4 regions of the Streptomyces sp. HUAS TT11 genome follow, and region 4 is predicted to be linked to each of the others. Evidence: riboswitches for the same ligand, from Rfam matches in the RefSeq annotation. Region 4 holds a riboswitch; each other region holds the start of a gene.

Region 1 (5,872 bases), 5.1 Mb from region 4:
GGTGCCGCGCGGACCACCCAGCCGGCATGCGTCGGCTACGACACCCGCGCTCCAGTCCTGATGAGGGGCGGAGCCGGCCGCGCGCACCAGATAGGACAGACGGCACGCCGTTGTTGTGACACCGGATGCGGTCGGCTCGCCCGGGGGCCGGGACGCAGCAGCCCGCGACCGCCGGACCGTCCCACGGCGGGGGAGGCCCCATCGGTCTCGAACGTACGGGCGGCATCACCGCCGAGCGGGGGATCTTGGCAGCTCGACCTCACCGCCTGCCCGTGAACGGACATGCATAGGTGCAGGGAAACAACACGGAGGTGCAACACGGTGTCAAGCAACGACTCGACGGGTGCGGCGGGCGGCAGGCCGCGATCCGAAGTGTGGAAGACCGCGGTGACGACGCTCCAGGACGTGAAGCCGCCCTTCATCCCGGAGGACGCCTCGGGGATGACCATCCTGGTCGAATGGCCTCCTGGTGACCCGGGCACCCCTGCGCACCGCCACTCGGGGCCGGCCTTCGGGTACGTACTCGAAGGCGAGATGCGCTTCGAGCTGGAAGGCGAGCCGGAACGTGTGGTCAGGGCCGGTGAGACCTTCTGGGAACCGGGCGGCGACGTCATCCACTACCAGGACGGCAATGCCCGGACGGACGCGCGGTGCCGGTTTGTGGTGACCATGCTGTGTGCGCCCGGCCAGCCGATGCTGACGGTGGTCGACGAGGAGGAGCTGGCACAGCGGGCCCATCTGCGTGCCCCCCGCGCCGCGCACTGATCTGCGCTGTTCCGCCCAGGCAGGCGGCCTGCCACCGACACGGCCCGGCTCCGTGGCAGGGCACACCCGCGCCCTGTCGCGGTGCCGGGTGACATCGGCGTGCCGACCCGCCGGTCACTCGACGAAGTACGAGTCGTGCTCGTCGAAGAACCTCGCGCGCTCCTCGTCCGTTGCCTGTGCCAGTTGTGCGAGCCCTTCGAAGTACGCCTCACGCGGCGCCCCCGGCGTGAAGAGCAGAAGCATCTCGGCCGGGGCGTCGGAGTCGTTGCGGAAGGCATGCAGGCCGCCCTGCGGCACGTGCAGGAAATCGCCCCGCTGCGCGTCGACCCACTCGGCGCCGTCGAACAGCCGCACCGTGCCGTCGAGGATGAAGAAGGACTCCGAGATCGTCTTGTGGAAGTGGGTCCTGGGACCACCCGACCTCGCGCTCATCTCGACCCGGTACAGCCCGAACTCACCTCGCGTGGTGGTCGTGGTCGCCAGGTAGTGAATGGCGTCCTGGCCTGCGGTGCCGAGATCCGGCGGAGTGCTCGCCGGCCGGAAACGCGCGTTGATCTCGCCGTCTTCGCCCGTGTACACCTGCTCGGGGTACGACATGCACATCATCCCTTCCCTGTCGCGTCGCGACGCATTGACGGGACATGCGCGGCCCGCAGCCGTGGCCGCCGCGGGCGGGCCGCCCGGGCCCGCCCGCCGCACACCCCACAGGAGAGACCGATCAGCCCGCACATGTGTGACACCTCGACGGCCGCGGTCTCGCTGCGGCGGGGTGCCGCCGATGCCCCTCAGGCGGGGGGCTGGAGAGGCCGCCGGTATCGGCCGGCCGGCCGGAGGAACGCGGCCACCGCTGCGGCGAACTGCTCCGGACGCTCGACGTGCCCCAGATGCCCGGTCTCGGTCAGGACCACGAGCTCCGCTCCGGGCACGGCCTCGTGGATCATCCGTGCCCAACGCCGGCCGCAGATGAAGTCCGTGTCCCCGACCAGGACGAGCGTGGGCGCCGTGATGCCGGGCAGGTCCTCCCGCACGTCGAAGGGCGGGCCCTCGCCCGCCGAGGGTGCGGCGTACATGCGCAGGCCCTGGCGAGCGGGGCCGAACTCCTCCTCACGACCCCAGTAGTCGAAGAAGTAGGTGGGAGCGATGGCGCGCAGCACCGCTGTCGCGCCGTCGTCGGTCAGTCGGTCGAGCCGCGCGGTGAGCCCGGCGACGTAGGTGGCCACCTCGGGGTGCCCGGCCGCGTGGCGCCGGGCGAACCGCTCCATGTTGGCGACCGCGGACGCCCAGAACTCCTCGCCCGTCACCGGAGAGGTGTCGTAAAGGATCAGGGAGGCGACCCGCGCGGGATGGTCGAGCGCGTACCGCTGGGCGACGAACCCGCCGTGCGAGTGGCCGAGCAGGGCGACCTCGGGCTGCGCGAGGTGCTCGATCACCGCGTGCAGGAAGTGGGTGTAGGCGGCCAGGTTGTAGCCCCGCGGGTCGGGCAGCCGGCCGGACGCACCGGTACCGACGGGCTCGATGTACACCATGGTCAGGTGCCGCTCGAGCAGGGGCATGCGCAGATAGTCCCAGCCGATGCCGGGCCCCCCGGAGTGGGCGATGCACACCGGCCCCGTGCCGGCGACGTGGTAGCGCTGCTCGATGAGGGAGGACCCGTACCGTACGGCGACCGTGTGCGTGCCGGGACTCAGCGGCGATCCGGGGTCCGTCGCGGGGGAGGGAAGAGGAGTTGACTCAGGCGAGAGGTTCACAGTCACCAGATAGTGTGCCAACGGCCGCCCATTCTCAAGACACTGTGAATTGTGTTGCACCGATGCGGACTGCTTCAGGGGAGCGCGCGCTGCCGCCTCCCCGTCGAAATCCCCTGTTCAGATGGGTACTTCCCCGCGCCCGTAATGGAGCGCCGGAACGTGGTGCATCGGCTGAGCGTCACACGGTTTTGGCCGTCGGTGTGGGCTCGGACAGCAGATGGTCACATGTTTGATAGGCTGATCACAGCGTTCCGGAGGCCGATGGACACTCCCCCGTGACAGGCGTCCGGAACGCACCCCCTGCGATGAGAGCCCGCAGGTGCAGCGCCCGGGCGCCACACGATCCCCCGATGGGTGGCGCCCGGGACCGTGCGGTGTCCGGCCACGGCCCCGGGCACCGTCGCCCGCCGCGAGAGATCGTCGGCCCCGTGCGCCGATGGGCCGCCGGGGACGTTCCGCCACAGCCTCCCCAGGTGTCACGGAATCGTCCGCCGAGCGTGGAGAGGAAGATCACGCCAGGTGGATGCGGTCTTGGCCATGCCCGTGTCACGCGGTACGGTCTGTCCGATATCGACGACGGTACGACGGAAGCCGGTGGAAATCCGGCACGGTCGCGCCACTGTATGCCGGGCACCCCTGGGAGCCCGGTGAGTCAGACCCGTGGCCGTCGTCCTGTGCACCACCGAGATGGGACGCGAACTCCCAGAGGAGGCCCTGCCATGGCGCAGTCCGTCGCCCAGCCGACAGCCACCACCCCCGTCGTTCCCGCCACGCTGCCGCTGAAGGCGATAGCTCCCTGGGCGGTGTTCTTCGGCATCCTGATGCTGATCCTGCTCTACTTCGTCGGCGCCGAGCAGGGCGCCACCTCCGTGTTCAACGGCACGGACGTCCACGAGTGGGTGCACGACGCCCGCCACCTGCTCGGCTTCCCCTGCCACTGACGCGAGGGACGCCGTACCCCATGAACTCCGCAACCGTAAGGAATCTTCTCGTGCGGGGCATGCTCGCCGGCCTGGCCGCCGGCGTGCTCGCCCTCGTCGTCGCCTATTTCCTCGGCGAGCCGAACGTGGACAGTGCGATCGGCTTCGAGGACGCCCACTCCCATGAGCACGAGATGGAAGTCGTCTCCCGTTCCCTGCAGTCCACCGCCGGTCTCGCCACCGGTGTCCTGGTCTACGGGGTGGCCTTCGGCGGCATCGGGGCGCTCGCCTTCTGTTTCGCGCTGGGCCGTGCAGGCCGTTTCAGCCCCCGGGCGACCGCCCTGCTGCTGTCCGGTTGTGCGCTGCTCGCCGTGTACGTCGTTCCGTTCCTGAAGTACCCGGCGAACCCGCCGTCGGTCGGCGACCCCGACACCATCGGCAAGCGGACGACCCTGTACTTCCTGATGATGGTGCTCAGCGTGCTCCTCGCGGTCGGCGCCACCGTCCTGGGCAAGCGGCTCGCACCCTCACTGGGCACGTGGTACGCCACCGTCATGGCGGTGGCCGCGTTCGCCGTCGCGATCGGCCTGGCGTACGCCTTCCTGCCGGTCGTCAACGAGGTGCCCAAGGACTTCCCGGCCACGCTGCTGTGGCGGTTCCGGCTCTCCGCACTGGCCATGCAGATCGTCCTCTGGGGCGGATTCGGTCTGGTCTTCGGCGAGTTGGCCCAGCGGTTGCTGAACCCGAAGCCCGCGGGGGCCACGTCGGGGCGGGCGGTTCCGGCCGCTCACTGACACCGCCGGACAGCACGACAGGGCCCCGAGGCACCGCCTCGGGGCCCTGTCGTGCTGTCCGGCACCGGCGCGCACGGCAGCACGGCACTATGCGGCGTCCGGCCCCGCCAGCGTCCGGCCCAGCCGCAGGTTCCAGCGTCCGGCCCGGCCGCTGAGCTCGGTCGCCGTCAGCGGAGGGACGTCGAGGCGCCAGAACGCCGTCAGCGGCAGGTCCAGTGCCCGGACGACGGCCGCCCGTACGACCTCCGGCTCGACCACGGCGAGCGTACGGCCGGCCGTCTCCCGGGCGGTGGCCAGCCAGCGGCCGACCCGTGCGCACAGGTCCTGCACCGACTCGCCCCCGTGGGGCGCGCAGGCGGGGTCGGTCAGCCAGCGGGCCACCTCCTCCGGCTCGGTGGCCCCCAGTTCATCGAGGGTGCGGCCTCGCCAGCGACCCGCATCGAGACCGGCCAACTCCGGTGTCGCCACGCCGTCCAGGCCCAGCGCAGCGGCCGTCTCCCGGCAGCGCACGCCGGGCGAGACGAGCACACGGACCGCCGAGGGCAGCGCCCCTGCCGCCGAGCGGGCCTGTTCCGCCCCGCCGTCGTCGATCGAGCAGCCGTCGTCGAAGCGGGCCTGCCGCAGTGATGCGCTCATGGCGGGGGAGACGAAGAACAATCGGCTGGTCACGCTCGCTCCTGCTGCTGTCATCGGGTGCGGGACTGTATTGGGTACGGCCCATGCGGTCACCGGAGAACGTCGCTCCCGGGCCGTCCACCGGCCACAGGGCGAGCCCTGCCTTCGGCGTCCGTGCTCTCGCAGATGTGGCAGCCAGGACCGATGGGTGCCGCGGCACGGGTCCGGCCGGCGTGATCCTCCCGGCGTGGGACCGTCCCGCCGGACGGACGGCTCACACATCACCCGGCGGACCGCGCATCACGCGCGGGCGGCGCCGGTGACGGCACGGTCAGCCGCGAGGGCTGCTGATCCGCTCGGGCTGGATCACATAGATCACCCGGACCTGGTCGCGGCCGCCGAACCAGGGGTAGGGGCCGCCGAGGTACTTCTGTGCGAGCGACTCGATGTGTTCGGATGCCCCCTCGGTCGTCACACGCACCACACGGCCGCGGATCTGGATGTAGGAGGCCGGCTCGGCGGGGTCCGCGACAGCGACGGCGACACGCGGATCGCGCGCGATGTTCCGGGTCTTCTGATGCGTCTCGACACTGTTGACCAGGACGTGTTCGCCATCGGTGTCGACCCATGTCTGAGTGAGCTGGGGCGATCCGTCGGGCATGGTCGTGGCGATGTAGCAGGTGATGGGGCGGCGCAGCAGCGCCACCACGTCCTCGCCGAGGGCTACGGGCACGGGGTCCTCCGGAGTCGGTTCGGTACATGCAGGGGCCACGCTAACCACGGCGGGAGACGCGGCCCTCCCCGGGCCCGGTATCGCGGGTGCCCGCGCCGAAGCAGCGACTCCCGCCGCCGGCTCGGGCCCCGGGCTCAGACCACCGACCGCCAGGCGTCGGCGAGGGAGCGGACGGACGCGAACCGGTCCTGAGGAAGGCGTGCGGTGGCCGTGGTGACGACCTCCAGCTGCTCAGGCGTCCCGCGCCACTGCTTCTCGTCGTCCCCGGCGTCCAGCAGCAGGCGCAGTGCCCGGCCC
Region 2 (5,872 bases), 3.6 Mb from region 4:
CGCGAACGCCGCGTTCCGGTCCTCCGGATCGGGCAGATAGGTGTCCAGCAGCGTCAGATAGAACTGGACGTGCACCGCCTCCTCGAAGAGCTGCCTGCTCAGATACAGGCGCGCCTCGGGGGAGTTGATGTGCTTGTAGAGCGTCAGCACCAGGTTGTTCGCCACGATCGAGTCGCCCGTCGCGAAGAAGGCGACCAGACGGCCGATCAGGTGCTGCTCGGCCGGTGTGAGCTTCGCGAGGTCCGCGACGTCCGAATGGAGGTCGACCTCCTCCACGGTCCAGGTGTTCTTGATGGCGTCGCGGTACCGCTCGTAGAAGTCGGGGTAGCGCATCGGGCGCAGAGTCAGCTCGAAGCCGGGGTCGAGCAGGTTCTGGAATCGGGTCGGCATTACTGGCAGGCCTCGCAGGACTCGGGGTTTTCGAGGGAGCAGGCGACGGCGTCGAGGTCGGCGACCTGCTGGACGGGGATGGCCAGGCGCGCCTGGGCGGCACGGGCGATGCGGGTCGCGGGACGCGAGCGCAGGTAGTACGTCGTCTTCAGGCCCTGCTTCCACGCATACGCGTACATCGAGGAGAGCTTGCCGATGGTCGGCGTCTCCATGAAGAGGTTCAGGGACTGGGCCTGGTCGAGGAACGGGGTCCGGGCGGCGGCCATGTCGATCAGGCCGCGCTGCGGGATCTCCCACGCCGTGCGGTACAGCCCGCGCACGTCCTCGGGAATCCAGGCGAAGTCCTGCACCGAGCCGTTCGAGTCGCGCAGCGCCTCACGGGTGCGGGCGTCCCAGACGCCCAGCTCCTTGAGGTCCTTCACCAGGTACGAGTTGACCTGGAGGAACTCGCCGGACAGCGTCTCGCGCTTGAAGAGATTGGAGACCTGCGGCTCGATGCACTCGTACACGCCCGCGATGGAGGCGATGGTGGCGGTCGGCGCGATGGCCAGGAGCAGGGAGTTGCGCATGCCGACGGCGGCGATGCGCTCCCGCAGGGCCGCCCAGCGCTCCGGCCAGGTCGGCTCGACGCCGAAGTGGTCGGGGTGCAGCACGCCGCGCGCGGTGCGGGTCTTCTCCCACGCGGGCAGCGGGCCGCTGCGCTCGGCGAGGTCGGCGGAGGCCTCGTAGGCGGCGAGCATGATGCGCTCGGCGATCCGGGTGGAGAGGGCCCTGGCCTCCGGGGAGTCGAAGGGCAGGCGCAGCTGGAAGAAGACGTCCTGCAGACCCATGACACCGAGGCCGACGGGACGCCACTTGGCGTTGGAGCGGCCGGCCTGCTCGGTCGGGTAGAAGTTGATGTCGACGACCCGGTCGAGGAAGGTGACGGCGGTGCGGACGGTGGCGTCCAGCCGCTCCCAGTCCAGATCGCCGTTCGCCCGGTCGACGAAGGCGCCGAGGTTGACGGAGCCCAGGTTGCAGACCGCCGTCTCCCCGTCGTCCGTGACCTCCAGGATCTCCGTGCAGAGGTTGGAGGAGTGGACGACGTGGCCCGGCTCGGCCGTCTGGTTGGCGGTGCGGTTGGCGGCGTCCTTGAAGGTCATCCAGCCGTTGCCGGTCTGCGCGAGGGTGCGCATCATGCGGCCGTACAGGTCCCGGGCGGGCATGGTCTTCTTCGCGAGGCCGGCGGCCTCGGCCCTGCGGTAGGCGGCGTCGAACTCCGCGCCCCACAGGTCCACCAGCTCCGGCACGTCCGACGGGGAGAACAGCGACCACTGCCCGTCGGCGTCGACCCGGCGCATGAACTCGTCGGGGACCCAGTGCGCGAGGTTGAGGTTGTGCGTGCGGCGGGCGTCCTCGCCGGTGTTGTCGCGCAGCTCCAGGAACTCCTCGATGTCGGAGTGCCAGGTCTCCAGGTAGACGGCGGCGGCGCCCTTGCGACGGCCCCCCTGGTTCACGGCGGCGACGGAGGCGTCGAGGGTCTTCAGGAACGGGACGATTCCGTTGGAGTGCCCGTTGGTGCCCCGGATGAGGGAACCGCGGGAGCGGATGCGCGAGTACGACAGGCCGATGCCGCCGGCGTGCTTCGACAGGCGGGCGACCTGGTGGTAGCGGTCGTAGAGGGAGTCCAGCTCGTCCTTCGGCGAGTCGAGGAGGTAGCAGGACGACATCTGCGGGTGTCGCGTGCCGGAGTTGAAGAGCGTGGGGGAGGAGGGCAGGTAGTCGAGGCGGCTCATGAGCGCGTAGAGCGCGGCGACCTCGTCCGCCGAGCGGGTCGTGACGTCCTCGGCGAGACCGGAGGCGACACGGAGCATGAAGTGCTGGGGGGTCTCGATGACCTTGCGGGTGATCGGGTGCCGCAGGAGGTAGCGGCTGTGCAGGGTGCGCAGGCCGAAGTAGCCGAAGCGGTCGTCGGCGCCCGGGTCGACGAGCGCGTCGAGGCGTTCGGCGTGCAGCAGCACGAACTCGGCGGTGCGGTCGGCGACGAGCCCTTCCCGGTGCCCCACCGCGATGGATCCGGTGAAGGACGTGACGCCCTGGGACGCGGCCTCGGCACGGATGCCGATCGTCAGCAGCCGGGCGGCCAGTCTGGAGTAGGCGGGGTCCTCGGAGATCAGGCCGGCGGCCGCCTCCGTGGCCAACTCGCGAAGCTCCGCGACGATCTCGGCGTCCTTGCGGGCGGACCGGCCGCGCAGCGCGGCGGCGGCCACCCGTCCGGGGTCGGCGTCGGGGAGGTCGGCGGTCAGCTCGGTCAGGGTCCGCAGCAGCGCGGCACCGGGACCGTCGGTCACCACCGGGGGCGTGGACGGTGTCGCTGAAGCCGGATCGGCTGGCGCGATGGTCACGTGGGGCTCTCCCTCGCTCGGCACGGGGGCCTGGCGGAGGGCAGGGGGCAGCTCACGAGCGCACGGGGCGTCGCGTCCACCGGCCCATTCCACGAGGCCCGGACGTCAGGCGCCCGGGCCGGATCGGTCGGGCGCACTGTCGGCAGGTCCTCGGACTGACGCTTGTACGCGCCCGTCGGGAGGACGGACATGCACAAGTACACCGTTGCGGGACAGTTCCGGATTCGCACCGGATTCCCCTGCGGCGACAGCGAGCATGAGCATACATCTTGTGCCGGACGGGGGTGTCACCCCCAGATGTTGTGTCGCGCTCGTTTCAGAGCGTCAACTCGTAGGCGAGAAGAGTGATGTCGTCGAGGTGGGGGAAGGGATTCCAGTCCCGCTCGGGCGTGCGAACGAAGCCCAGACGTTCGTAGATGCGGTGGGCGGCGTGCATCACGGCTTGGGTGGACAGAACGATCCGGTCGCAGCCCTCCGCGGCGCGGGCGCGGTCGACGCACGCGCGGACCAGGGACTCGCCGGCGCCGAGCCCGCGCGCCGCGCGGGCGACCGCGAGCATCCGTATCTCGGCCTCCCCGGGCCGGGAGATGTCGGCCATGGTGCCGCCGGCCGGCACGAAGGTGACCCCGCCCAGCACCTCCCCGTCCGCCACGGCCACCAGCACCTCGGCGGCGGCCGCCCGCTTCGCGACGTCCCTGAGCTCCCCGAGGTAGGAGTCGCTCTCGCCGAAGTCGAGGAGGCCGTCCTGGAGATAGGCCTGGGCGGTGATCTCGCCGAGGACGCCGTACTCGTCGGGGGTGGCCTGCCGGATCAGGATGTCCATGGGCCGAGTGTGCCCGACGGGCACGACGACGGGCCGCCGCATTTCTGCTGTCGGCGGCCCGTCGCGGGTCGTACATGACCGGAGGTGCCTCAGGGGCGGAACCGCACGGGGCCGTGGCCCCGCCCCCGGGAGGTCTCCCGTGTGCCGGTCAGTGGGTCGTCCCCGCGGTCGCCGGCGGCAGCTCCGACTCGACGCCCGGGTCGCCCGCGTCCGCCGTGTAGTCCCCCGGCACGGTCTCGTCGGTGCCCTCGGGGGCCTTGACCGCCTTCAGGACGAAGGTCAGCACCACCGTGACCACGACGTTCAGCACGAACGCCGTCATGCCGATGTAGCCGATCTCGCCGATGCCGGGGATCTCCTTGGCCGAGCCGCCGAAGTGCTTCTGGGTGGGCGAGGCGACTCCGTAGGCCGCGGCCGTGCCGTAGATCATGCCGACGGCCCAGCCCGCGATCAGCGCCCAGCGGTGGAACCAGCGGGTGAACAGGCCGCCGACCAGGGCCGGGAAGGTCTGCAGGATCCAGATCCCGCCGAGCAGCTGGAAGTTGATCGCCACCGTCTTGTCCATGGTCAGCACGAAGACCAGGGCGCCCACCTTCACCAGCAGCGACACGATCTTGGAGACCCGGGTCTCCTCGGCGGGTGTGGCGTCGGGCTTGATGAAGTCCTTGTAGATGTTCCGCGTGAAGAGGTTCGCGGCCGCAATCGACATGATGGCCGCCGGGACCAGCGCGCCGATGGCGATCGCCGCGAAGGCCACGCCGGCGAACCAGTCGGGGAACATGTTCTCGAACAGCTGCGGAATCGCCAGCTGCCCGTTCTGGACCTTCACACCGGCCGCGATCGCCATGAAGCCGAGCAGCGCCAGCAGGCCCAGCATCAGCGAGTACAGCGGCAGGATCGCGGTGTTGCGCCGGATCACCTCGCGGTTGCGCGAGGAAAGCGTCGCCGTGATCGAGTGCGGGTACATGAACAGCGCGAGCGCCGATCCCAGGGCGAGCGTCGCGTAGGTCCACTGGCCCGCCTCGGGCGGTGCGAGGGCGCCGCGCGGCTTGCCGGTCGCCGGGTTGACCTGGCTGAACGCCTGGCCCGCCTTCGCGAAGATGTCGTCGAAGCCGCCCAGCTTGATCGGGATGTAGATGATCGCCACCGCGATGACGATGTAGATCAGCGTGTCCTTCACGAATGCGATCAGCGCGGGCGCCCGCAGACCCGAGGAGTACGTGTACGCCGCCAGGACACCGAAGGCGATGAGCAGCGGCAGGTCCTTCACGAACCAGTTCGTGTTCTCGCCGCCGCCCACGCCCATCACGTCCAGCACGGCCTGTATGCCGACCAGCTGGAGCGCGATGTAGGGCATCGTCGCCAGGATGCCGGTGACCGCCACCGCCAGCGACAGGCCCTTGGACCCGAAGCGGCCGCGCACGAAGTCCGAGGTCGTCACGTATCCGTGCCGGTGCGACACCGACCACAGCCGGGGCAGGAACGTGAAGATCAGCGGGTAGACGATGATCGTGTAGGGCACCGCGAAGAAGCCCGCCGCGCCCGCCGCGTAGATCGCCGCCGGTACCGCCACGAAGGTGTACGCGGTGTACAGGTCACCACCGAGCAGGAACCAGGTGATCCAGGTGCCGAACGAGCGGCCGCCGAGGCCCCACTCGTCGAGGCTGTGCTCGTTCTCGGCCCTGCGCCACCGCGCCGCCATGAAGCCCAGGACGGTGACCGCCAGGAAGAAGAAGATGCAGACGCCGAGCGCGACGCCGTTCACGCCGTCCTTCATTCCGCCGCACCTCCCTTGTGGTCGGCACGGGCGCGCTGGTCACGCTGCCACAGTTTGTAAGCGATCATCGTGAGTGCCGTGGAGATCAGCACCCAGAGCATCTGGTACCAGTAGAAGAACGGGATACCGATGAAGGTGGGGTCGATCTTCGCGTAGGAGCCGACCCACAGCATGGCTACGAAGGGTGCGACGAGGCAGAGGGCGATGACGACGCGCATGGGCGTCACCACCGGTGCTCTGCTCGTATTTGGCTGATTCGACATCGAGCGGTTCCGTCCCCTCACTGATCACCGATGTAACGCGCAGGCAATGTAGGTGACGTGTAAGGAAAGCGGAAGCCCCCGTCCGTACATCGGTTTCCAACAGCAATGGAAACTCCGCGGCGAGGGCGTGCCGATCTTCGTGAAACGGGAGCAGCAGGTCAGGGTCGGGGCGCGCACGCACGGGCGTCCGGGCGCGCCGGAGTGCGGCCCGGCGCGGGCCCGGGAGCGGCCCGGC
Region 3 (5,872 bases), 570 kb from region 4:
GCAGGGCGGACGGCATCTGGCTGCTCACCTCCCGCACCCTGCACCTGCCCTTCGGCGGCCCCACGCGCCGGCTCCCCCGCCAGGCGGTCCCCGACGCCGTCCGTCGGATCAACGCCTCGGCCCCGCCGAGAAGTTCGACCTCGCGCTCGCTCATGGTCGGGTTCTCCGCCCGGCGGCGCAGAGCCTCCGTCAGGCCCTCCCCGGTCAGGACCGAGGCGCCCCGCTGCCCCGCCGGGGGCGCACGCACGCCCTCCACCCGGGGTTCACCGACCACGGACACCTGCGCGAGGACCACCGCGGGCATGCCCCGGTCGAGCCCCGGGGCGCCCTCCTCGGCGGTCGCCCGGTCCATGACCTTCGACCCTTCGGCGGTCATGCTCATGCTCAGTGGGTGCAGGTCGAGGTGGAGGACGCGGACGGCCGGGTCCGACGAGTCGCGGGAGGGCAGCGCATGCAGGTCGCGCAGCAGCCGGGCCGGCAACTCCCCGGCCTCCTACGGGCCGAGGCGCCCCTGGAGCATCGCCTCCAGCCTCGCCGGCCCGGACAGTCTCTCCGTCACGAGGTCGCCGCGGGTCGCCGTCCGTACGCCGGGCGCGGGAGGAGCCGTGGCCACGGACGTGGGCCGTCACCACGGCCTCGGCCGCCGCGTCGCCCCGGCCCTCCCGCCGGCGCCGCGGCACCCGCGCGATCTCCCCGTCCGCGGGAACGGGCCCCGTCCGCGACGGACCCGCACGGTCCCGGCGCCCGGTCCGCTCGCAGGGGGCTCTCGGCTCCCCTCCTACCGGCGGGTACAGTAGCCGGGTCGTTCTCGCACCCGTACGGGGGGAAGCCGGTGGAATTCCGGCGCTGACCCGCAACCGTGAGCCACACACGTGGCGAGCCGGATCGCCCCGCACGGTTCGTGACCGGCTCACGCACACCGGCGGCCCGCCGATGTGCGGCACCGTCGAGGTCTACGGAGCCGAGCCGCCCGGAGTGTTCCGTGCTGCCCGGCTCCCCGCAGGGAGAGGCACATGAACCTCCGCCGCAGCGCCGCGGCTCTGGCAGCGGTCGCCGTGATCGGCACGGCCACGCCCGCCGTCGCCGCAGGACCGTCCCCGTCCGCGTCGCCGTCCCCGGTGATACCCGACGGTCTGTACGGCCGCACGGACCCGACGTACGACGGCGTCTGGCGCCAGTCGCTGACCCTCCTCGCCCAGGGCACCGTGGGCGTCAAGCCCGCGATCGCGGCGGTGGACTGGCTGACCGGACAGCAGTGCGCGAACGGCGCGTTCGCGGCCTTCCGCGCCGACCCCGCCGGGTCCTGCGCCGCCGAACTCATGGTCGACACCAACAGCACGGCCGCCGCCGTCCAGGCGCTCGCCGCACTCGGGGGCCACGACGCCGCCACCGGCAAGGCGGTCACCTGGCTGAAGTCCGTGCAGAACGGGGACGGCGGCTGGGGATACACGCCGGGCGGGGCCAGCGACGCGAACTCCACGTCCGTGGTCATCGGCGCCCTCGCCGCCGCGGGCGGGAACCCGCAGGACGCCCGCAAGAGCGGCAGGTCTCCCTACGACGCGCTGCTGAGGCTCGCGCTGCCCTGCGACGGAGACGGGGCGGGTGCCTTCGCCTACCAGCCGGACAAGAAGGGCGCGTTGGCGGCCAACGCGGACGCGACGGCGGCGGCCGTGCTCGGCGCGCTCGGCAAGGGGCTGGCCGGGGACGACGCCAAGCCCGACGGCACACCCCTGGTCTGCGGGAACGCCGACGATCCGGAACAGGCCGCACACAACGCCGCCGCCTACCTCCGCAAGTCACTGGCCAAGGACAAGCACCTCACCCAGGAGCTGCCCGGCGCCAAGCCGCAACCCGACTACGGCAACACGGCGGACGCGGTCGTCGCGCTCGCCACCGTCGGCCAGGGCGACCGGGCGGCCGATGCGCTGCGCTGGCTGGAGACCCACTACGCGCAGTGGGCGAAGCAGAGCGGACCGGCCGCGTACGCCCAGCTGATCCTCGCCGCGAACGCGGCGGGCTCCGACCCGCGCCACTTCGGCGGCCAGGACCTGGTCCGGCTCATGGACGCGACCGGACCGGCCCCCGCCTCGGTCCCCGACGCCAAGGGCTCCCGGCCGCACGGCTCCGAGGACGCGGCGAAGTCCGACAAGGACGAGGGTGCCCTCCGCGTCGCCTGGATCGTCGGCGCCTGTCTGCTCGCCCTGACCGCCGGCGGCATCCTGTACACCTCCCGGGGCGGGAGGCGCCAGCCGTGAGCCGACGCGTCTGCGCCCTGCTCCTGGCCCCCCTGCTCCTGCTGCTGGGGGCCGCCGGGCAGGCGCAGGCCGCCGGGTACCGTTACTGGTCCTTCTGGGAGCGCGACGGCGGCCACTGGACCTACGCCACCCAGGGCCCCTCGACCGCCCGACCGGCCGACGGTGACGTCCAGGGCTTCCGCTTCGCCGTCAGCGAGGACTCCGCGGACGCCACCGCACCGCGTGGGGCCGCGGACTTCGACGCCGTCTGCGACGGGACGCCCGCACGGTCGGGCCAGAAGCGGGTGGCGCTCGTCATCGACTTCGGTACGCCCTCGGACGCCGGTTCGGGCCAGACCCCGCCCGCCGCGCGCACCGCCTGCGCCCGCATACCCGGGGACGCGACGACGGCGGACGCCCTGGCCGCGGTCGCGGGGCCCCTCCGCTACGACACGAACGCCCTGCTGTGCGCGATAGCGGGCTATCCGCGGCAGGGGTGCGGGGAGCAGGTGGCGGCGGAGAAGCACCCCGCGCGGACCGAGGACGAGCCCCACCACGGCCCGTCGGTGGGCGTGTTCGCGGGCGTCGCCGCCGTGGTCGTCCTGGGTGCGGCGGCGCTGTGGCAGGCACGCCGCCGCAGGAGCTGACGATGGCGCCCCCGACCGGTCGCGGCCGACCGGCCGTCCACCCGGGCGCCTGGTGGCTGTGGTCACTGGGGCTCGCCGTCGCGGCCACCCGTACCACCAACCCACTGGTGCTGGCCCTCCTCGTCGCCGTGTCCTCGTACGTCGTCGCGGCCCGCCGCACACGGGATCCGTGGTCCCGCTCCTACGCGGCCTTCGCCAGACTCGCCCTCGCGGTCCTCGTCATCCGTCTGGTCTTCGCCGTGGTCCTCGGCTCGCCCGTCCCCGGCACCCACACCGTCCTGACCCTGCCCGAAGTCCCCCTGCCGCACTGGGCCCAGGGCATCCGCATCGGCGGCCGGGTCACCGCCGAAGGCCTTGTCTTCGCCCTGTACGACGGCCTCAAACTGGCCACCCTGCTCATCTGCGTCGGCGCCGCCAACGCGCTGGCGAATCCGGCCCGGCTGCTCAAGGCGCTCCCGGGCGCCCTGTACGAGACGGGCGTGGCGGTCGTCGTGGCCCTCACCTTCGCCCCGCACCTCGTCGCCGACGTCCGGCGCCTGCGCGCGGCGCGCCGGCTGCGCGGCCGGCCCGACCGGGGCCTGCGCGGACTGCTCCAGGTCGGACTGCCCGTCCTGGAAGGCGCACTGGAACGCTCGGTCGCCCTCGCCGCCGCGATGGACGCCCGCGGCTTCGGCCGCACCGCCGACGTACCCCCCGCCGTCCGGCGCACCACCGCCGCCCTCACCCTGGGCGGCCTCCTCGGCGTCTGCGCGGGAACGTACGGACTGCTGACGGCCGAAGGGGGCGTCTACGGTCTTCCCGTCCTGCTCGTGGGCGTCGCCGCCGCCGTCGCCGGCCTCCGGCTCGGCGGCCGGCGCTCGCCGCGCACGCGCTACCGGCCGGACGTCTGGGGCGCACGGGCGTGGCTGGTCGCCGGTTCCGGGATCGTGGCGGCGGCGGTGCTGGCCGTCGCCGCCGCCCTGGACCCCGCGGCCCTGCACCCCGGTGTCGTCCCGCTGGCCGCTCCGGCGCTGCCCCTGCTGCCCGCCGCGGCCGTGCTGGTCGGTCTGCTGCCCGCGTTCGTCACCCCCGCACCCGAGGAGTCCGCGTGATCCGCTTCGAGGATGTCTCCGTGAGGTACGACGGGGCAGCCGAACCCGCCGTCGAGGGCGTCGACTTCGAGGTCCCGGAGGGTGAACTGACGCTGCTGGTCGGCCCGTCCGGGGTCGGCAAGTCCACGGTGCTGGGCGCGGTGAGCGGACTGGTGCCGCATTTCACCGGCGGCACCCTGCGCGGCCGTGTCACCGTGGCCGGGCGCGACACCCGGACCCACAAGCCGCGTGAACTCGCCGATGTGGTGGGCACGGTGGGGCAGGATCCGCTGTCCCACTTCGTGACGGACACGGTGGAGGACGAACTCGCTTACGGCATGGAGTCGTTGGGGCTGGCCCCGGCCGTCATGCGGCGGCGGGTCGAGGAGACCCTGGACCTGCTGGGTCTCGCCGATCTGCGGAACCGGCCGATCGCCACCCTGTCCGGCGGCCAGCAGCAGCGCGTCGCGATCGGCTCGGTGCTCACCCCCCACCCGAAGGTCCTCGTCCTCGACGAACCGACCTCCGCTCTGGACCCCGCGGCGGCCGAAGAGGTCCTCGCGGTCCTGCAGCGGCTCGTCCACGATCTCGGTACGACGGTCCTGCTCGCCGAGCACCGGCTGGAACGGGTCGTCCAGTACGCCGACCGGGTCGTCCTGCTCCCCGGCCCACGTGTCCGTCCGGTCATCGGCGCCCCGGCGGAGGTCATGGCCCTGTCCCCGGTGTATCCGCCGGTGGTGGACCTGGGCCGGCTGGCGGGCTGGTCGCCCCTGCCCCTCACGGTGCGCGACGCCCGCCGCCGCGCGGACGCCCTGCGCGAACGGCTCGCGGGCGCGTCGCCCGTGGACGGCCGGGATCCGTCGCACCGCGCGGCGTCGAGCCCCGGTACCGAAGTCCCCGTCCCGCGCCGCTTCCTGCGCCGGCGCACCGTCCCGGACGCCGCGGAGGCCCACCCCGCGGCCGCCGTGACCTCCCTGGCCGTCCGCCGCGGTGCCGTCGAGGCGCTGCGCCGGGTCGACCTGACCGTCACCGCGGGTGAGACCGTGGCCCTCATGGGGCGCAACGGGGCCGGGAAGTCCACGCTCCTGTCCGCGCTCGTCGGGCTCGTCGAACCGGCCCGTGGCGCGGTACGGACCGGCGGCGTGGTGCCGCACCGCACCGCACCGCGCGACCTGGTACGGCGCGTGGGCCTCGTACCGCAGGAGCCACGGGACCTGTTGTACGCGGACACGGTGGGCGCCGAGTGCGCGGCCGCGGACCGGGACGCGGACGCCGCCCCCGGCAGCTGCCGGGCCCTGGTGACGGAACTGCTGCCCGGCGTCACCGACGATGCGCACCCGAGGGATCTGTCGGAGGGACAGCGGCTGGCGCTCGCCCTGGCCGTGATCCTCACGGCACGCCCCCGGCTGCTGCTCCTGGACGAGCCGACACGCGGACTGGACTACGCGGCGAAGGCGCGTCTGGTCGCCGTGCTGCGCGGGCTCGCCGCCGAGGGGCATGCCATCGTGCTGGCCACCCATGACGTGGAGCTGGCCGCGGAACTCGCCCACCGGGTGGTGATCCTGGCCGAGGGCGAGGTCGTCGCCGACGGGCCGGCCGCCGAGGTGGTCGTCGCGTCCCCCTCGTTCGCACCCCAGGTGACGAAGGTCCTCGCCCCGCAGCAGTGGCTCACCGTCGCCCAGGTCCGGGAGGCGCTGTCGTCATGACACCCCGCACACCGAATCCGGCCGCCACCTCCCGGGCCCGTCCCGTCCGCCTGGGCCCCCGGTCCGTCGCCGCTCTCGCGCTGGTGAGCGCGGTCGGTGCCGCGGGGTTCACCTGGCCCCTGTTCGCCGACCCCGACTCGCAGGTCGGCGCGCACGCCCAGGACGCACCCTGGCTCTTCGCCGGTCTGCTGGTGCTGCTCGTCGCCGTCGTCGCG
Region 4 (5,872 bases):
AGCTCGTCGCCGCCCGCGGGGTACTCGGTCAGCCCGTATCCCGCGTCCCGGAGCGCGTCCAGGACCCGTACCGCCGAAGCAGGGGTGTCGAGACCGACCGCGTTGCCGACCCTCGAGTGCTTGGTCGGGTAGGCGGTGAAGACGAGCGCGAGCCTCTTCTCCGCGTTCGGCTTGTGCTTCAGCAGGGCGTGGCGCACGGCGATCCCGGCGACGCGCGCGGACCGCTCCGGGTCGGCCACGTACACCGGGACGTCGTCCGGGCCCTGCTCCTTGAAGGAGAACGGGACCGTGACGAGACGGCCGTCGAACTCCGGGATGGCCACCAGCATCGCCGCGTCCATGGGGGTGAGTGCCGCGTCGGACGCGTCCCAGGCGGACCGCGACGAGGTGAGGCAGAGACCCTGCAGCACCGGGACGTCCAGGTCGGCGAGCGCGCCGACGTCCCACGACTCCTCCTCCCCACCCGCCGACGCGTGCGAGGCGTGCGTGCCGCCCGCGGCGAGGACGGTGGCGACGAGCGTGTCGGCCTTCGAGAGCATCGCGTACAGCGCGGGGTCGGCGCCGCGCAGGGAACCGCAGTACACGGGGAGGGCGTTGGCGCCCCGTTCCTCGATCGCGTCGCACAGGGTGTCCACGAAGGCGGTGTTGCCGCTGAGTTCATGGGCCCGGTAGAAGAGCACGCCCACGGTGGGGCGCCCCTCGACGAACGCCCGTTCCCCGTGGATGCCGTACTCGGGCATCTTCTGCGGCTCCGCGAAACCCTCGCCGGTCAGCAGCACGGTGTCGGACAGGAAGCGCGCCAGCTCGGTGAGGTTGGCGGGTCCGCCCTCGACGAGGTAGCGCAGGGCCTCCGCCACGACACCCGCGGGCACCGACGATTCGGCCATCAACTCGGCGTCCGGCACCGCCTCCCCGCCGAGCAGCACGGTCGGGACACCGGCGGACCTGAGGGCGGCGAGCCCGTCCTCCCAGGCGCGCTTTCCGCCCAGCAGCCGGACGACGGCGATGTCCGCGCCCGCGATCAGCGCACCGAGCTCCTCGGCGACGTCCACGCGGGTCGGGTTGCCGATCCGGTACGGCGCACCGGAGGCACGCGCCGCCAGGAGATCGGTGTCGGCGGTCGACAACAACAACACTGTGCTCATGCGGGCGCTCCCGGTGGAATGAAAGGCAGTCCTTGCGGCGCGCCCGACTCGATGAGCCGCCGGAGCGCGTCCGTGTCCGCGTGCTGTTCGATCAGATCGCCGAGCCGGTCGAGCTGCTCCTCGCGCAGCGCGGCGAACGACGTGCCGGGGGCCGGCACGAAACGGCGGCCCGCGGCGGCCGCCACCTCGCGCAGGAACGCCCGTCGGAAGCCGTCCGACTCGAGGGAGCCGTGCCAGTGGGTGCCCCACACCGCCCCGACCCGGCAGCCGTCCAGGAAGGGTTCTCCGCCGGTCACCTCGGCGACCCCGTGGTGGATCTCGTAGCCCTGCACCGGCTCGCCGAGGGCCCTTCCGGCGGGCCTCGTCAGGGTCTTCTCGCGGGCGAACCGCACCCTGACGGGCAGGATCCCGAGTCCGTCGACCCGGCCCCGGCGGCTCTCCACCTCGTCCTCGATGTGTTCGCCGAGGATCTGGAAGCCGCCGCAGATGCCGAGCGTCGGGCGTCCCTCGGCCGCCCTGTGGACGAGCGCGTCGGCGAGACCGCGTGCGCGCAGCCAGTCGAGGGCCCGGACGGTGCCGCGTGTGCCCGGGACCACCACCAGGTCCGCGTCGGCCAGTTCCTCCGGCCGGTCCACGAACCGGACGACGACCCCGGGTTCGGCGGCGAGGGCGTCCACGTCGGTGAAGTTGGACATGAGGGGGACGGCGCAGACGGCGACGCGCAGTATGTCCTCACCGACGGGGGCCGAGACCTCCGACTCGCGCACGGTGCCCCGCAGGGACACCCGCAGCCCGTCCTCCTCGTCGATCCCGAGTCCGTGCCGGAAGGGCAGGACTCCGTACGTCCGGCGCCCGGTGAGGCCGTGCAGCATGTCCAGCCCCGGCTCCAGCAGAGAGACATCGCCGCGGAACTTGTTCACGAGGAAACCGGCGACGAGTTCCTGGTCCTCGCGCGAGAGCAGGGCGACCGTACCGAAGAACGAGGCGAACACTCCGCCGCGGTCGATGTCGCCCACGACGAGCACGGGCAGGCGCGCGCCCCGCGCGATCCCCATGTTGACGATGTCGGTCCGCCGCAGATTGATCTCGGCGGGACTGCCGGCCCCCTCACAGATCACCGCGTCATATGTGCCCCGCAACTCGGCGAGACAGTCGAGGACGGTGCCGAGGAGGCGCTGCTGCCGCCCTCCGTGGTACCCGCGCGCGCTCAGTTCGCCGACCGGTTTGCCCAGCAGCACGACCTGACTGCTCTGCTCGCCCCCGGGCTTGAGCAGGACGGGGTTCATCAGCGCGGTCGGTTCGATGCGGCACGCCTGGGCCTGCATGGCCTGTGCCCGGCCGATCTCGGCGCCTTCCCGGGTCACGAAGGAGTTGAGCGACATGTTCTGCGCCTTGAAGGGCGCGACCTTGACGCCCTGGCGTACGAGCCAGCGGCAGATTCCGGCGGTCACCACGCTCTTGCCGGCGTCGGAGGTGGTTCCGGCGACGAGCAGTCCGCCGTTCATGACGTAGGTCCCTTCGCGAGAAGTCTTCGGCCGAGCAGCCGCCCGGCGACGGTGACGCCGAGCGCGAGCGCGGAGACACGACGGGAGAGCCGTACGGCCCGCTCGACGTCGTCGACGCGGACCGTGCGTCCCGTACCGTTCAGCACCGGCCGGTGCTCGACCCGTCCCCCGTAGGACAGCGTCCCGCCCAGCCGCACCCCGAGGGCGCCGGCGAACGATGCCTCCACGGGACCGGCGTTGGGGCTCGGGTGCCGGGCGGCGTCCGCGCGCCAGGCGCGCACGGCTCCCCGCGGATCCGGACCCGAGGCCGCCGCGAGGGCGGCGGTGAGGCGTGCGCCCGGCCATCCCGCGAGATCGTCGAGGCGGGCCGAGGCCCATCCGTAGTGCAGATGGCGGGGGGACCTGTGACCGACCATGGCGTCGAGGGTGTTGACGGCCCGGAAGCCGACGAGCCCGGGCACGCTGCCCACCGCGCCCCACACCAGCGCGCCCACCACGGCGTCCGAGGTGTTCTCGGCGACGGACTCGACCACGGCCCGGGCGATCCCGTCGGCGTCCAGCGCCTGCGGATCGCGCCCGCACAGACGGGGCAGCCGGGCCCGGGCGGCCTCGACGTCACCCGCTTCCAGGGCACGCCCGACGGCGCGGGCCTCCCGGGCGAGCGAGGTCCCCCCGACGACCGTCCAGGTGGTGGCGGCGGTCAGGGCGACGGAGGCGGCGGGGGACCGGCGTACGGCCGCGGCGGCGAGAGCCGCGAGCGAGACGGCGCCCCCCACGCACAGGGCGGTGTGCAGCGCGCCCCACCCGCGGTGGTCGCGCCACAGCACCCGTTCCACGGCGCCGGCGGCCCGCCCGAACACGGCGACCGGATGTCCGCGGCGTGGATCGCCGAAGAGGTGGTCACCGAGGAGGCCGGCGGCGGCGCCGTACGCGAAGTGGCGATCGGCACCCACCGGCTCAGCCGACCGCGGGGCAGGGCAGGATCCGGTTGCTGAACCTCGAACGGCAGCCGCGCATGGCGATATGTCCTCACTCAGGGTGTCCACGCCCTGGTTCGACGAGATCGGCGGCGAGAGTTCCTGGCTCCCGGGGTTTCCTCCCCGGTGACAGTGGCGGGACCGCGCCGGATTCGCACCGGCTTCCTCTCCTGCCGCCGTATTGGCCCCGGCAGTCCACCACGCCCCCGGAACACCCGTCAACCTGCTCTTGACCTGCGAAGCTGCGGTGTGCGGAGGCCCACACCGCTGAAATATCGTCAGCCACCCGAATCGGCGCCTTCTGTGCTCTTTCCGGGCGGGGAACCTGGGAAGACTAGGGAACGGCAGAACAAGCGGATACGGCACGAAGAACGCGGAGAGCGCCGACGAGCGGCAGCGGGTGATGCGTCGCGGGGAGACGAACCCGTTGCGGCCGGGCCTCGGTTGTCTGCGGCAGCGGCGGTGGCTCGGCGCTGCGGGGGCGTTGCGCCGGGGAAGCCGGGCCGGTGCGCTGACGGGTGGGACGGAGGGGGCCGGTGTGATCGGCAGGGCGGCGCGGTTCTGGCGCAAGAGCAGTTACTCGGGCGACGACAACAACGACTGTGTCGAGGTCGCCGTGGAGGGGGCGCGCATTCTGGTGCGTGACTCGAAACGGCGCACCGGCCCGGTGCTCGTCTTTCGCCGTACCGCCTGGTGTGGTTTGCTGGCTGGACTCGAGGACCCGGCGGTGGACGGTTTCTGACAGTCCGTCCGAAGGACGGGAGGGACCCACATGGGGGACAGGGCCAGGGAAGCATCGGCGCGTGCGGGAGGTCCCCACACTCCACGGAACGTGCTGTCGGCGGCGGCCCCGCTGGCACTCTTCTCCCTCACCACGGGGGTGTTCGCGGTGGGCGTCGGTGCGCTCGCCGCACTGCTCGTGCCGGGGTCCCTGGCACGGGCCCTGGTCTGGCTGGTGGTGACGATCGCCGTGGCGTCCTGTGCGGGTCTGTGGTGGGGCCTCACCCCGGTCCCGGAGCGTCTCCGCGCTCTCGACCGGGCCGTGGCGACGGTTCGTCCACGGGGTTCGGAATCCCGCTGATCCCGGGGAGGCGCGCCGCTGCCGAGCGGCGGCGCAGGGCCCGGCCGACGCCCGCCGCGAGAGCGGTGACGACCGCAGCCCCCAGCACCCCCAGCACGGATGTGGTCAGGGGGGACGGGACCCCCTGACCGAGGCCGGCGGCCACCCGGGCCGACAGGGCGACGGTGAACAGCAGCACGCTGCCGCACGCCGTGCCCAGCAGCAGACGGGTCACCCCTCCCGCGCCCCCGTCGCGGTCGCGGGAGCCGGCCGCCGCGGTCACGGTGCCCGTCTCCCCCGCGGGGGCGGGCTCAGGTGGGGTCTGCGGCGGATCGCCCGCCGCCGCGAAGCGCAGCGCGCGCAACTGCCTGCACCACTCAAGGAACCCGAGGACCGCCATCGGTCTTCCTCCCCGTTGTCCGCCCGGGCCGTCCGCCGCGGGTTTCAGCCGTTGTCGAGACTCTCCTTGACCGCGTCGATCAGTTCGACGAGCCGGTCGCCGTCGTACGCCTTGTTGCTGATGTCCTCGAAGCACTCCTGGTAGCGGGCCGTGAGAGCGAGGTCGTCACGGTTGGCCACGCTGCCGGTGGCGCCCTCCAGATAGAGCAGGTCGTCGCCGTCCGTGAAGCCGAGCAGGGTGAACGAGCCGCCCATGCTGTAGTGCGCGCCCGCCCTGAACGGCAGTACCCGCAGAGTGACTCTGGGGTGGCGGGACATCGTCTTGAAGTGCTCCAGCTGCCGGCGCATCACCCCCGGGCCGCCGACCACCCGCCGCAGGACCGCCTCGTCCAGGACGATGCTCACGTCCGGCCCGTGCTCGACGTCGAAGATCCGTTCCTGCCGGGTGGCGCGCAGCTCCGCCGAGCGCCGGGTGCGTTCGCCCGCCTCGCGCGGTGCGAGCTGGGCCATGGTGTAGTCCTCGATCTGCAGCAGCGAGTAGACGACCGACGGGTGGTAGAAGCGGATCGAGGTCGCGGCGCTCTCGTACCCCAGGTACTGGGCGAACTGCGGGCGCACCATGTCGCTGTACGCCGCCCACCAGGATGGGCCCTTGGAGCCGCGCGCGGCCTCCTCGAGTTCGGCCACCAGCGCGCGATCGGTGACGACGTAGAGCTGGAGGAGGGCCCGCAGATCGGTGACGCTCAGGCTCACCGTCCCGGCCTCCAGCCGGATCAGTTTCGACAG

What was found. A riboswitch is a leader RNA that binds a small molecule or an ion and turns the genes downstream of it on or off. The one in region 4 is predicted to bind cobalamin.
Region 1: it holds a riboswitch for cobalamin, as region 4 does, so the genes downstream of both, ACSHXN_RS08455 (CbtB domain-containing protein) here and ACSHXN_RS31000 (cobalamin biosynthesis protein) in region 4, are expected to answer to the same signal.
Region 2: it holds a riboswitch for cobalamin, as region 4 does, so the genes downstream of both, ACSHXN_RS15085 (ribonucleoside-diphosphate reductase subunit alpha) here and ACSHXN_RS31000 (cobalamin biosynthesis protein) in region 4, are expected to answer to the same signal.
Region 3: it holds a riboswitch for cobalamin, as region 4 does, so the genes downstream of both, ACSHXN_RS28455 (prenyltransferase/squalene oxidase repeat-containing protein) here and ACSHXN_RS31000 (cobalamin biosynthesis protein) in region 4, are expected to answer to the same signal.

The regions. Positions count from the first base shown of each region.
Region 1 is NZ_CP196184.1:1,840,884-1,846,755, reverse strand. Features, by position in the region: gene ACSHXN_RS08470 (cupin domain-containing protein) at 373-765, shown strand; gene ACSHXN_RS08465 (cupin domain-containing protein) at 880-1,368, opposite strand; gene ACSHXN_RS08460 (alpha/beta fold hydrolase) at 1,551-2,513, opposite strand; cobalamin riboswitch at 3,074-3,196, shown strand; gene ACSHXN_RS08455 (CbtB domain-containing protein) at 3,233-3,454, shown strand; gene ACSHXN_RS08450 (CbtA family protein) at 3,475-4,227, shown strand; gene ACSHXN_RS08445 (histidine phosphatase family protein) at 4,315-4,896, opposite strand; gene ACSHXN_RS08440 (PPOX class F420-dependent oxidoreductase) at 5,174-5,575, opposite strand; gene ACSHXN_RS08435 (serine/threonine protein kinase) at 5,710-5,872, opposite strand, start outside.
Region 2 is NZ_CP196184.1:3,380,479-3,386,350, reverse strand. Features, by position in the region: gene ACSHXN_RS15090 (ribonucleotide-diphosphate reductase subunit beta) at 1-390, opposite strand, end outside; gene ACSHXN_RS15085 (ribonucleoside-diphosphate reductase subunit alpha) at 390-2,774, opposite strand; cobalamin riboswitch at 2,899-3,038, opposite strand; gene ACSHXN_RS15080 (GNAT family N-acetyltransferase) at 3,091-3,597, opposite strand; gene mctP (monocarboxylate uptake permease MctP) at 3,746-5,374, opposite strand; gene ACSHXN_RS15070 (DUF3311 domain-containing protein) at 5,371-5,637, opposite strand.
Region 3 is NZ_CP196184.1:6,373,518-6,379,389, reverse strand. Features, by position in the region: partial or broken gene ACSHXN_RS28460 (nuclear transport factor 2 family protein) at 1-77, shown strand, start outside; cobalamin riboswitch at 783-912, shown strand; gene ACSHXN_RS28455 (prenyltransferase/squalene oxidase repeat-containing protein) at 1,014-2,255, shown strand; gene ACSHXN_RS28450 (SCO2322 family protein) at 2,252-2,881, shown strand; gene ACSHXN_RS28445 (energy-coupling factor transporter transmembrane component T) at 2,884-3,972, shown strand; gene ACSHXN_RS28440 (ABC transporter ATP-binding protein) at 3,969-5,657, shown strand; gene ACSHXN_RS28435 (ECF transporter S component) at 5,654-5,872, shown strand, end outside.
Region 4 is NZ_CP196184.1:6,940,091-6,945,962, forward strand. Features, by position in the region: gene cobN (cobaltochelatase subunit CobN) at 1-1,145, opposite strand, end outside; gene ACSHXN_RS30995 (cobyric acid synthase) at 1,142-2,650, opposite strand; gene ACSHXN_RS31000 (cobalamin biosynthesis protein) at 2,647-3,603, opposite strand; cobalamin riboswitch at 3,702-3,842, opposite strand; gene ACSHXN_RS31005 (DUF397 domain-containing protein) at 4,166-4,369, shown strand; gene ACSHXN_RS31010 (hypothetical protein) at 4,629-5,087, opposite strand; gene ACSHXN_RS31015 (helix-turn-helix domain-containing protein) at 5,132-5,872, opposite strand, start outside.